3 regions of the Paenibacillus sp. JDR-2 genome follow, and region 1 is predicted to be linked to each of the others. Evidence: riboswitches for the same ligand, from Rfam matches in the RefSeq annotation. Region 1 holds a riboswitch; each other region holds the start of a gene.

Evidence for each region. A riboswitch is a leader RNA that binds a small molecule or an ion and turns the genes downstream of it on or off. The one in region 1 is predicted to bind cyclic di-AMP.
Region 2: another riboswitch for cyclic di-AMP. It lies ahead of PJDR2_RS00145 (3D domain-containing protein); the one in region 1 lies ahead of PJDR2_RS01750 (APC family permease).
Region 3: another riboswitch for cyclic di-AMP. It lies ahead of PJDR2_RS30120 (hypothetical protein); the one in region 1 lies ahead of PJDR2_RS01750 (APC family permease).

Annotation. Positions count from the first base shown of each region.
Region 1 covers NC_012914.1:376,860-380,137, forward strand. Annotated here, with positions in the region: gene PJDR2_RS01745 (glycoside hydrolase family 3 N-terminal domain-containing protein) at 1-1,168, shown strand, start outside; cyclic di-AMP (ydaO/yuaA leader) riboswitch at 1,463-1,650, shown strand; gene PJDR2_RS01750 (APC family permease) at 1,804-3,278, shown strand, end outside.
Region 2 covers NC_012914.1:26,251-29,528, reverse strand. Annotated here, with positions in the region: gene rnmV (ribonuclease M5) at 1-221, opposite strand, end outside; gene PJDR2_RS00145 (3D domain-containing protein) at 377-1,510, opposite strand; cyclic di-AMP (ydaO/yuaA leader) riboswitch at 1,755-1,964, opposite strand; gene PJDR2_RS00140 (TatD family hydrolase) at 2,148-2,921, opposite strand; gene PJDR2_RS00135 (HD domain-containing protein) at 2,952-3,278, opposite strand, start outside.
Region 3 covers NC_012914.1:6,859,124-6,862,401, forward strand. Annotated here, with positions in the region: gene rlmN (23S rRNA (adenine(2503)-C(2))-methyltransferase RlmN) at 1-140, opposite strand, end outside; cyclic di-AMP (ydaO/yuaA leader) riboswitch at 735-929, shown strand; cyclic di-AMP (ydaO/yuaA leader) riboswitch at 1,041-1,226, shown strand; gene PJDR2_RS30120 (hypothetical protein) at 1,348-1,767, shown strand; gene kdpF (K(+)-transporting ATPase subunit F) at 1,909-1,986, shown strand; gene kdpA (potassium-transporting ATPase subunit KdpA) at 2,014-3,278, shown strand, end outside.

The DNA of each region.
Region 1 (3,278 bases):
CAAGCTGGGTCTCTTCGAGAATCCGTACCGCGCCGCAAGCGAAGAACGGGAGAAGGAAGTGCTGCTGTCGCCCGGGCACCGGGCTGCGGCACGCGAGATTGCGGCCAAGTCCTTCGTGCTGCTGAAGAACGAACGGGAGGCTCTTCCTCTTCGCAGCGGGCAAAAGCTTGCGCTCATCGGGCCGTTTGCCGAAAGCGGAGATATTCTGGGTCCTTGGTCGATCTGGGGCAAGCAAGAGGAAACGGTGCAGCTTCATGCGGGTCTATCTGCCCATAAGGCTGCGGATATCGTTGCGGTAGCGAAAGGTTCAGACATCGACGCCGTGACCGAGGAGCAGCTTCAGGAAGCGGTCGCAGCGGCATCGCAAGCCGACGTAATCGTATTGGCGCTGGGCGAAAGCTCCGAGATGAGCGGGGAAGCGGGAAGCCGCGGCGACATTCGTCTGCCAGAGGCGCAGCTGGAGCTTGTTCGGAAGCTGAAGCCGCTTGGCAAGCCGATCGTGGTTGTGCTGTTCAACGGCAGACCGCTTGATCTGCATGGCGTCATCGAAGAAGCGGATGCGCTTCTCGAGGTCTGGTTCCCGGGTACGGAAGGCGGCAATGCGATCGCGGATGTGCTCTACGGCGACGTGAACCCGTCCGGACGTCTGACCATGTCTTTCCCTTATTCCGTTGGGCAAGTTCCGGTGTACTATAACAACTACAATACGGGACGTCCGCTTACGCTTCAAAATGCCAATGAGCGTTACGTCTCGAAATATTTGGACATGCCGAATGCGCCGCTTCTGCCGTTTGGTTACGGTCTGAGCTATACGAGCTTCTCGTACAGCGAAGCCAGTCTGTCGACGGACGTTATGAACGCGGGAGATACGCTTCGGGTATCGGTTAACGTGACAAACACGGGAGCTTCTGCCGGCGAAGAGGTTGTCCAGCTGTACGTACGCGATCTTGCCGGCGAGGTTGTCCGACCGCTGAAGGAGCTGAAAGGCTTCCGCAAGCTGGCTATCCAGCCGGGCGAGACGCAGGCGGTGACGTTCGAGATTACCGAGGAGCAGCTTCGTTATTACCACGCGGATCTGCAGTTGAAGAGCGACGCAGGCGAATTCCATGTCTTTGTAGGCCCTAACAGCCGCGATGCGGAAGCGAAATCGTTCCGCCTTACGAAATAAAAACAAAAAAAGCGCGGGCCAGCCATCGGCAGGTTCGCGCTTTTTTTGCTGACAACACCTTTAATAGAGCATGCCTAACAGATAATAGCCAATCTCCACTGTTATATCAGGGATTATCTGCCGATTGCAAGGTAAAAGAAAGCATGGCGGTTTATTTCGGACATTCCGAGAGCGAACCAATTATGTATCCGCATTCATGAATAGAAAACGGACTAATCTGCCCTTTTTCGCGTTTATATCGTGGTTTACAGAAAAGGGGGAAGAGGACTATGATCAAATCTGCAAAACTTCATATGTTCATATTCGCTGAGTTTCCGTTAGAAACGGAGAGCAGGGGAACCAATTGCGATAGGCAGGAACGTTCATGCTTGTCGCCGGGGTGAATCGGCAAGCCGGCCGCATGATTGCGGCAGCAAGCCGTAGGGCGACTCTAGACGCCCGAATCCGTCAGCTAACCTTGTAAGCGTTGATAGAGAGGGTGAACTTCGGTTATTTACGGGCCGCGGGAGGATACTCTGCGGTCTTTTTTCTATGCGTAGAAAAAAGCAAAGGTGGTTACATTAGCACTGATAAGTGTTCGAGTAGCCAAGTATCCAGGTATTAGATGTTTAACTTCAATGTTGGCGGTGACCTGTGTGTTTACTCTTATCAAAAGATTACTGATCGGGCGTCCCCTCAAGTCCACGGAATTAGGGGAACAGAAGCTCATTAAGACGAAGGCGCTTGCGATCCTGTCCTCGGATGCCTTATCATCCGTTGCTTACGGGCCAGAGCAGATTTTGCTCGTCTTGATGACCGTTAGCGCAGCGGCGTTTTGGTATTCGATTCCGATTGGTGTCGGGGTGCTGGTCTTGTTAACGGCACTTATCTTGTCTTACCGGCAAATTATATTTGCCTACCCGCATGGCGGGGGAGCGTATGTCGTATCGAAGGAAAATCTCGGGGTGTTCCCGGGACTCATATCAGGCGGCGCCCTGCTGGTCGATTATATTTTGACCGTAGCGGTAAGCGTCTCGGCGGGTACGGACGCAATCACGTCCGCTTTTCCAAGCCTGCACGAGCATTCGGTACTGATCTCTATCGTGTTTGTCCTTTTTATTACGATATTAAACCTGCGGGGCGTGACCGAATCCGCGTCTATCCTTGCTTATCCCGTTTACTTATTTGTGCTCGCGATCTTTATTATGGTGGGCGTTGGGTTATACAAAATCATTTCCGGCGATGTATCGCCGCAGCTTCACACCGCCGTTGGCACGCCGGTTGCGGGCATCAGCCTGTTCCTGCTGCTCCGCGCGTTCGCATCCGGCAGCTCGGCTCTGACCGGGGTCGAGGCCATCTCGAATGCAATCCCGAACTTCAAGGATCCGGCTCCCAACAATGCGGCTAAGACGCTGCTGGCCATGGGCGGTCTGCTGTCCGTTCTGTTCGCGGGTATCGTCTTCCTGGCGTATTACTACGGCGTAGCGCCGAAAGAAGAAGTAACGGTCGTGTCGCAGATTGCCGAGAGCATATTCGGTCGTCATACCATGTATTATTTTATCCAGGGTACAACGGCCCTTATCCTTATACTGGCGGCGAACACCGGCTATTCGGCCTTCCCGCTGCTCGCGGTTAACCTGGCGAAGGATAAATTCATCCCGAGAATGTTCACGGTCCGCGGTGACCGTCTCGGCTACTCGAACGGCATTATCAGCTTGGGCGTTCTGTCCATTATCCTGATCATTGCGTTCCAGGGTAAAACGGAGCATCTTATCCCGCTGTATGCGGTGGGTGTGTTCGTACCGTTCACGCTGTCGCAGACGGGCATGCTGGTGAAATGGTTCCGTCAGCGGCCAAAGGGCTGGGTCGGCAAGTTCATCATCAACTCTATCGGAGCATTAATCAGCTTTATCGTATCGATGATGTTCTTCCTGACGAAGTTCGAGCAGGTGTGGTCGATTCTGATCTTCCTGCCGCTTATTATCTTCGTGTTTCACCGGATCAAGAAGCACTACGAGGCAGTAGGCGAGCAGCTTCGCCTTGCGACCTGCGAGCCGGTGATGCCGATTGTGGGCAATGTAATGATTTTGCCGGTCTCAGGGATTACGCATGTGGTAGAACACTCGATACT
Region 2 (3,278 bases), 350 kb from region 1:
CAGCCAGGCACGCGCCGCGCGACAATTTTGCGGATTCTTTCGCCCGCATGATCAGGGTCCGTAAATATAATAACGCCTCTGCGTTCCATCGCCAGCTCGATCCGGCGCAGCACTTCCTCGCCAACCGCAGAACCGTTTGTTTCAATCGTATCCGCTTCAACGGCCCGCTTCACGGCAACCGTATCGTCTTTGCCTTCCACCACAATAATTTCCTTAATCACAAGCGAACATTCCTTTCTACAGCAGCAACTTTCGCTCTTCTTTCACCGTCAATAATTATGCAGCCTGCTTAGCATCTCCATGCACACAAAAAGAAGAGGCAGCGCCTCTTCTTATAATGGCATATTTAACAATGAAATACGATAGCAGAAAACCATTAGCTTGCGGTTGGCTTGGTTGGCCCAAGCACGTATACGGTATACCCTTTTTTCCGGCCGAACTTATTGGCATAGCTTGTGCTGTCAAAGTAAACGTCGATCTTGTTGCCATTGATCGCACTGCCTGTATCCTCCGCTCTGCGGAAGCCGATACCTTCAATGTACACCCACCAGCCGATTGGAATAACATCCGGATCCACCGCGATCGTACGGCCTTCCTTCACTTTTGCGCCGGAAGCCGTAATGCCGTATCCTGGATGACTTTCATCCTTGCCCGTAGATTCTATACCTGCCGAATAGGCGGTTAAAGTTACATTCTTGAGAACCTTCTTCGGCTTAAACGTTACGCCGCTCTTTGTATACGAGGCCGTGCTCGTAGCCGAGAGCGTATGTACGTCCTTCTTGGAGCCGATCGCTACGACCTGACTGACCGTATGCTTCTGAACGACCTTGTCGACCAGCTTGGAGGAGACAAGAACACCATTTTCGTACTTTTTCTCCACGCGCTCGATAACGAGACCGTTTTTTCCGGATTGCACCAGCTTCTCCTTCCCTTTCTCAAGGGTTGGATCTTGTTTCTTCACGATCGAGAACGGCAAAGTCCGTTCGTTCTCTGCTACCTTGGTATCGATTCGGGTAACGGTAACCGTCAATGCCTTCGAAATCTGAGAATCGAGAGACGGGGTAACCTTATCTTGATCGCGAACAGGAATATTTAATTTCCCGATCGCCGCCTGTACTGTTTTCTCTGTCGTGTACACCGTCGATGTTTTGCCATCTGCTTTTACGGTAACCGGAACCGCGTATTTGATTTCGATGCGGTCTCCGTCTTTGATGGACGCATTCAGAGGATGAGATACCTCGTCATAGGGTCCAACCGTTATAGCTTGTTCATCCAGTAGGCGTTGCAGGACCCATTGTTTTGTCTTTACAACAGTTTCTTGTCCATTCACTACTACGGATACGCTCTTATCAGCCGATCCGTACAACAACACCAAAAACATGAAAGTCATAGCGATTGAGATAATTGCACTCAGAACAATTAAACGCAAATTTTCATGCTTCCATCGCATTGCGAAAGTCATGCTGGATGATCGCTTCCCATGGGTCCCCTTAGCCTGGATCATGCCCACTTCTATCGGTCCTCCTTCATAGCCCCGCCGCCAATCTGTTACGCATGATACTATTGACGCGACTATTAAGTATATTGGCGTGACAAGCACGCTCCAGTGTTACGGCCTCCCACCTCCAAGATTTACCCTGTAAAGACTATTTCCGAATAATCAAAATCGAAAATAAAAAGAAGCCTTCGACAGAGGATCTGATCGTGGCTTCCTGGGTAATCAAACATTCAGGAAAAGGTGAATACACGAGGTTGATCGCTCTCTATATTCGCTTACGAGGTTAGCTGACGGGTTCGGGCGAGAGAGCTGCCCTATCCGCGGAACGAATGCTCATGGCAATCGCCGCAAAATTCACCCCTGAAGAATTCATACGCAGCACGATACTTCATGACGTCTTAAGCATGCATCGGCTGGCGTTGGTTCCCCCGCTCTCCGGCTTTCGGAGATTAAGCGCAAACTGGAAATCCAATACAAAAGTTAAAGCTCTGAGAAAAATCATACATTCCTGACCACGGAATTGTAAAGATGCGTTAAAAGACGATTTTAACGAAATTTTAGGATTCTGGAGGCAAATATGGTCGATTCCAACAAGTAAAAAGAGTTTTATCGCCGCTATAGTCTTTATTTCAGCGGTTTTAGACCATTTTTAAACAATACCAAAACATTTTTTACCGTTTGCGCTTGTAATAACTGCAATTTCCTCCTTGGATTTTCCTGTTATTTCCGCTGCTGCCTCTGCAACCAAAGACACATAAGCGCTCTCATTTCTCTTTCCTCTAAATGGATGAGGAGACAGATACGGGGAGTCCGTTTCGATGAGAAGACGGTCAAGCGGAACCTTCGCAAGCACCTCTTTCGGTACCCTTGCATTTTTGAAAGTGACCGGTCCGCCGAACGAAATATAAAAGTTCATATCGAGGCACATTTTGGCCGTTTCCCAGCTGCCCGAGTAGCAGTGCATAACTCCTCCAACTTCAGATGCTTTTTCTTCTCTCAAAATACGGACAATGTCCTCATGCGCATCCCGATTATGAATGACAATCGGCTTACCCAGCTTCCGGGCAAGGCGGATCTGCTCCCGGAATACCCGGTGCTGCACATCCTTTGGGGAATTGTCCCAGTGGTAATCAAGACCGATTTCACCAATGGCTACAACCTTCGGATGTGAGCAAAGCTGCTCGATCCATTCCAGGTCACCCGGCTCCATAAAAACGCTGTCAACCGGATGCCAGCCAACCGCTGCATAAATAAAATCGTATTTTTCCGCGAGCTCCATCGTCGTTGGGATTGTCTCGCGATTGAAGCCGATATTGATCATTAAATCGACACCGGCAGCACGCGCCCTTTCGATAACTTCGGCACGGTCATTGTCGAATTGCGGAGAGTCCAGGTGGGTATGTGTGTCGAATAAAGATATCATCTTAGCTGCAAGCTCCTTCTATATAAAAAGTTAAATTTTAAACAACTTCCGGACTGCCGGGCTTAACCGGTCAGCAGCGGCAAGGAGTGGCTCAATCGGATAATAGACATGATACTGACCTTGGTGCAGACCGCTGATAGAACGGACAATGTCGGATTTCACCGATATTTCGCTTAAGCTGTTATCATCGCTTAGCAGCAGAATCGGCGCTTTATCCTCTTTCCCGCCTTTTTTCGCGTCCGGGCGATAAATGTCGTAAGGCTGGTCAAACGGGAAATCGATTTCCATATGGTAGTCCGGGTTGAGACCGATCGCGATGAACTCCAGAGCCGCCTCTTCCAATAAAGAATCCCCCGG
Region 3 (3,278 bases), 700 kb from region 1:
GTCATATCCGCAAAGCTCGTAACCCGCTTCCGGTACAAGTATTCCCACACCTGAGTCGCCCGGAACTTTTTATGCCCGCGCTCGCCCAGCCATGCCGTTAATTGATCTAATGTAAATCCATATATGGATGCTGTACTCATCGTTTTTCCTCTTTTCGTGAAACGCGGCCAAAACCGCATACTGTTCCTATTGTCCCAAAATTAGCGCATGAAAACAAGGGGCTTTCATTGCTCGCACTTAACCCGCGCGCTTATTTTACTGCTCCAACTTCCTGCCGGCAAGCGCGCTTGCCGTAATTGCCCAATACGCTGTAAGACGTTTTTTCCGTCTTATTCGGCCCTACTCTGCCCTCGGCTGCATGCCCAACCCGCTGTAAGACGGTTTTTCCGTCTTATTCGGCTCTACTCGGCCCTTGGCTGCATGCTCAACCCGCTGTAAGACGATTTTTCCGTCTTATTCGGCCCTACTCGGCCCTTGGCTGCATGCCCAACACGCTGTAAGACGGTTTTTCCGTCTTATTTGGCGCCCCCGGACAACCCAATTTAGGCTTGCCATAAACCTAACTTTCACGCCGAATTGCCGCATTCGAGAGATATAGAGCGTAACAAAGAGTATGATAGAGCTCCCTTCAATTGTAAACGCTCTAACCAAACTCCTTGTCAGAATTAGACAATATGCCGCCTCCACGGTTCATTTACAACTTCGGCCGTCAGGCGTAATATACGATTCAGCAAATGTAACAATCGCTGAGTTTCCGTCAAGGGAAACGGGGGAACCAATCGATAAGCGGCATTGCAACGGTGTGAGAGCCGGCGCGGCATGCTTATCCGGGGTGAATCCGGGAAAAGGCTGCGCGCGGCCGGACCCGGTAGGGCGACTCTCACCGTCCGAATCCGTCAGCTAACCTCGTAAGCGATGAAAATGCACTGCCCATTAGGCGAGGGCATTTTCCAAGTAGAGAGGATGATGTGATCTTGTGACCTTCCAAGGCCGCGGGGAACTTTCCTCTGCGGCTTTTTCTTATGCCCATTTTTAATCAACTGTCTTTATCGCTTAATCCCTTTTACGGGGGAACGGGGGAACCAATCGGACAGCCGGCTGTTAAGCGCAGCCAGCCAATCCACGGGGTGAATCGCCGGCTCAGCTCCATCTGAGCATGTCGGCGTAGGGCGACTCTTACGCCCGAATCCGTCAGCTAACTTCGTCAGCGTACCAAGAGAGGCAACGATGATCGTGAATATAGGCGCGGTTTTTTTTCTGCTGCGCTTATAAGCCGCGTGAAGAGTCCCTCTTCCGCGGCTTTTTTGTTTGTCGTTGATTCCTCTAACGAAAAGAGGAGCGTAAACCATGGACGATTATATACTCGTCTCCGCACCTAACGTGCAGGGCGAGGATTTTATTAAACAGCTGCTGCACCGGCATATCCCATTCGCAGCCATCGTGAACAACAAGACCGAGTATGAGCGGATGCTGGAGCTTGGCGTGTCAACGATTATCGTCATTAATACAACGGATGAAGGCACCTGGCGTGTCCCTGAGCTGCCGGTGGGACGGATCTTTTTATTCGAGAGAAGCCTGAATCTATGCTGTCGTTACATCCAGATCTGCCGCAGCTGGACATCCAAATCGATTTGCGTCGTTACGGACAGCGCGAATCCACGCCTGATCTACAAAGGGATGGGCGCCAATTATGTGATTCACTCCAGCCATGCGGATACTTCATTTCTAATCATAAACGATCTCATGGCAAGCCAAGATAATAGGTAAGGGTCGAAGTTATTCGCAATTCTTTTAGGAGGAATTTGCTATGCAGGATATCTATATGGTGCTGCTTCTCGCAGCGATATTTTTACTCTTCGCCGGCTTTATGCAGTGGTGCGACCTGGCTACACAAGAGGAGGATAAGCGATGATCGTCACGTTGGTGCTTGCCTTGTTTCTCTTTCTTTATTTAGTTTACGCCTTGATAAATCCGGAGAAGTTCTAAACCCTAATCGATCGCTGGGAGGCCGCAATGGATATTTTACAGCTCATCATCGTGGTTGGCGTGCTTATTCTGCTCGTCAAACCGCTCGGAACGTATGTATATCACGTGTACTCGGATCAACCGAACCGGACCGACCGCCTATTTGGCGGCATCGAACGGTTCATTTATAAAGTGATAGGACTGAAATCGCGCGAGGGCATGACCTGGAAAAAGTACGCGCTAAGCTTTCTGCTTACGAATATCGTGCTTGTCGCGCTCAGTTATCTAATTCTGCGTCTGCAAGGCAGCCTTTCGGGCAACCCCAACGGCATTGGCGCTATGGAAGAGACGCTGTCGTTCAATACCGTTATCAGCTTTATTACGAATACGAACCTGCAGCACTACAGCGGCGAGACCGGGCTGTCCTATTTTTCGCAGATGGCCGTCATCATGATGATGATGTTCACCTCGGCGGCTACCGGCTTCTCGGTTGCGATTGCTTTTATTCGCGGCTTAACGAGCAGGGGCAGCACAATCGGCAACTTCTTCAGCGATTTCGTGAAATCCCATACGCGGATTTTCCTGCCGCTCGCAACGCTTATTACGCTGGTTCTTGTGGCTCTTCACGTACCGCAGACGCTGCAGCCTAACGTAACGGCAACAACGCTGGAAGGGGCAGCGCAAAGCATCGCCATCGGCCCGGTTGCGTCGCTTGAATCGATTAAACATTTAGGAACCAACGGCGGCGGTTTCTTTGGCGTCAACTCGGCGCATCCGTTCGAGAATCCAAACCCGCTCACGAATGTGATCGAGATTCTGTCCATGTGGGCGCTGCCTGCCAGTCTTCCTTATGTATACGGCCGCTTTGCCGGTAACCGCAAGCAAGGCTGGGTTGTGTTTGGCGCCATGATGTCGCTGTTCCTGGTTTTCCTTGCGACGGTCTACACAGCTGAGCTGCATGGCAATCCGGTAATGAACAACCTTGGCGTAGACGCCTCGCAAGGCAGCATGGAGGGCAAGGAAGTCCGGTTTGGCATTGCCCAATCCTCCCTCTTTACGGCGGTGACTACGGCGGCTACTACCGGCTCAGTCAACAATATGCATGACACGCTGACCCCGATCGGCGGTCTTGTCCCGCTGGCGGAAATGATGCTGAACGTCGTGTTTGGCGGCAAAGGCGTTGGCCTCGTCAATATGCTGATGTATGCCATTCTTGCCGTCTTTATCGCCGGATTAATGGTCGGTCGGACACCGGAGTTTCTCGGACGGAAAATCGAGCCGAAGGAAATGAAGCTGATTGCGATCGCGATTCT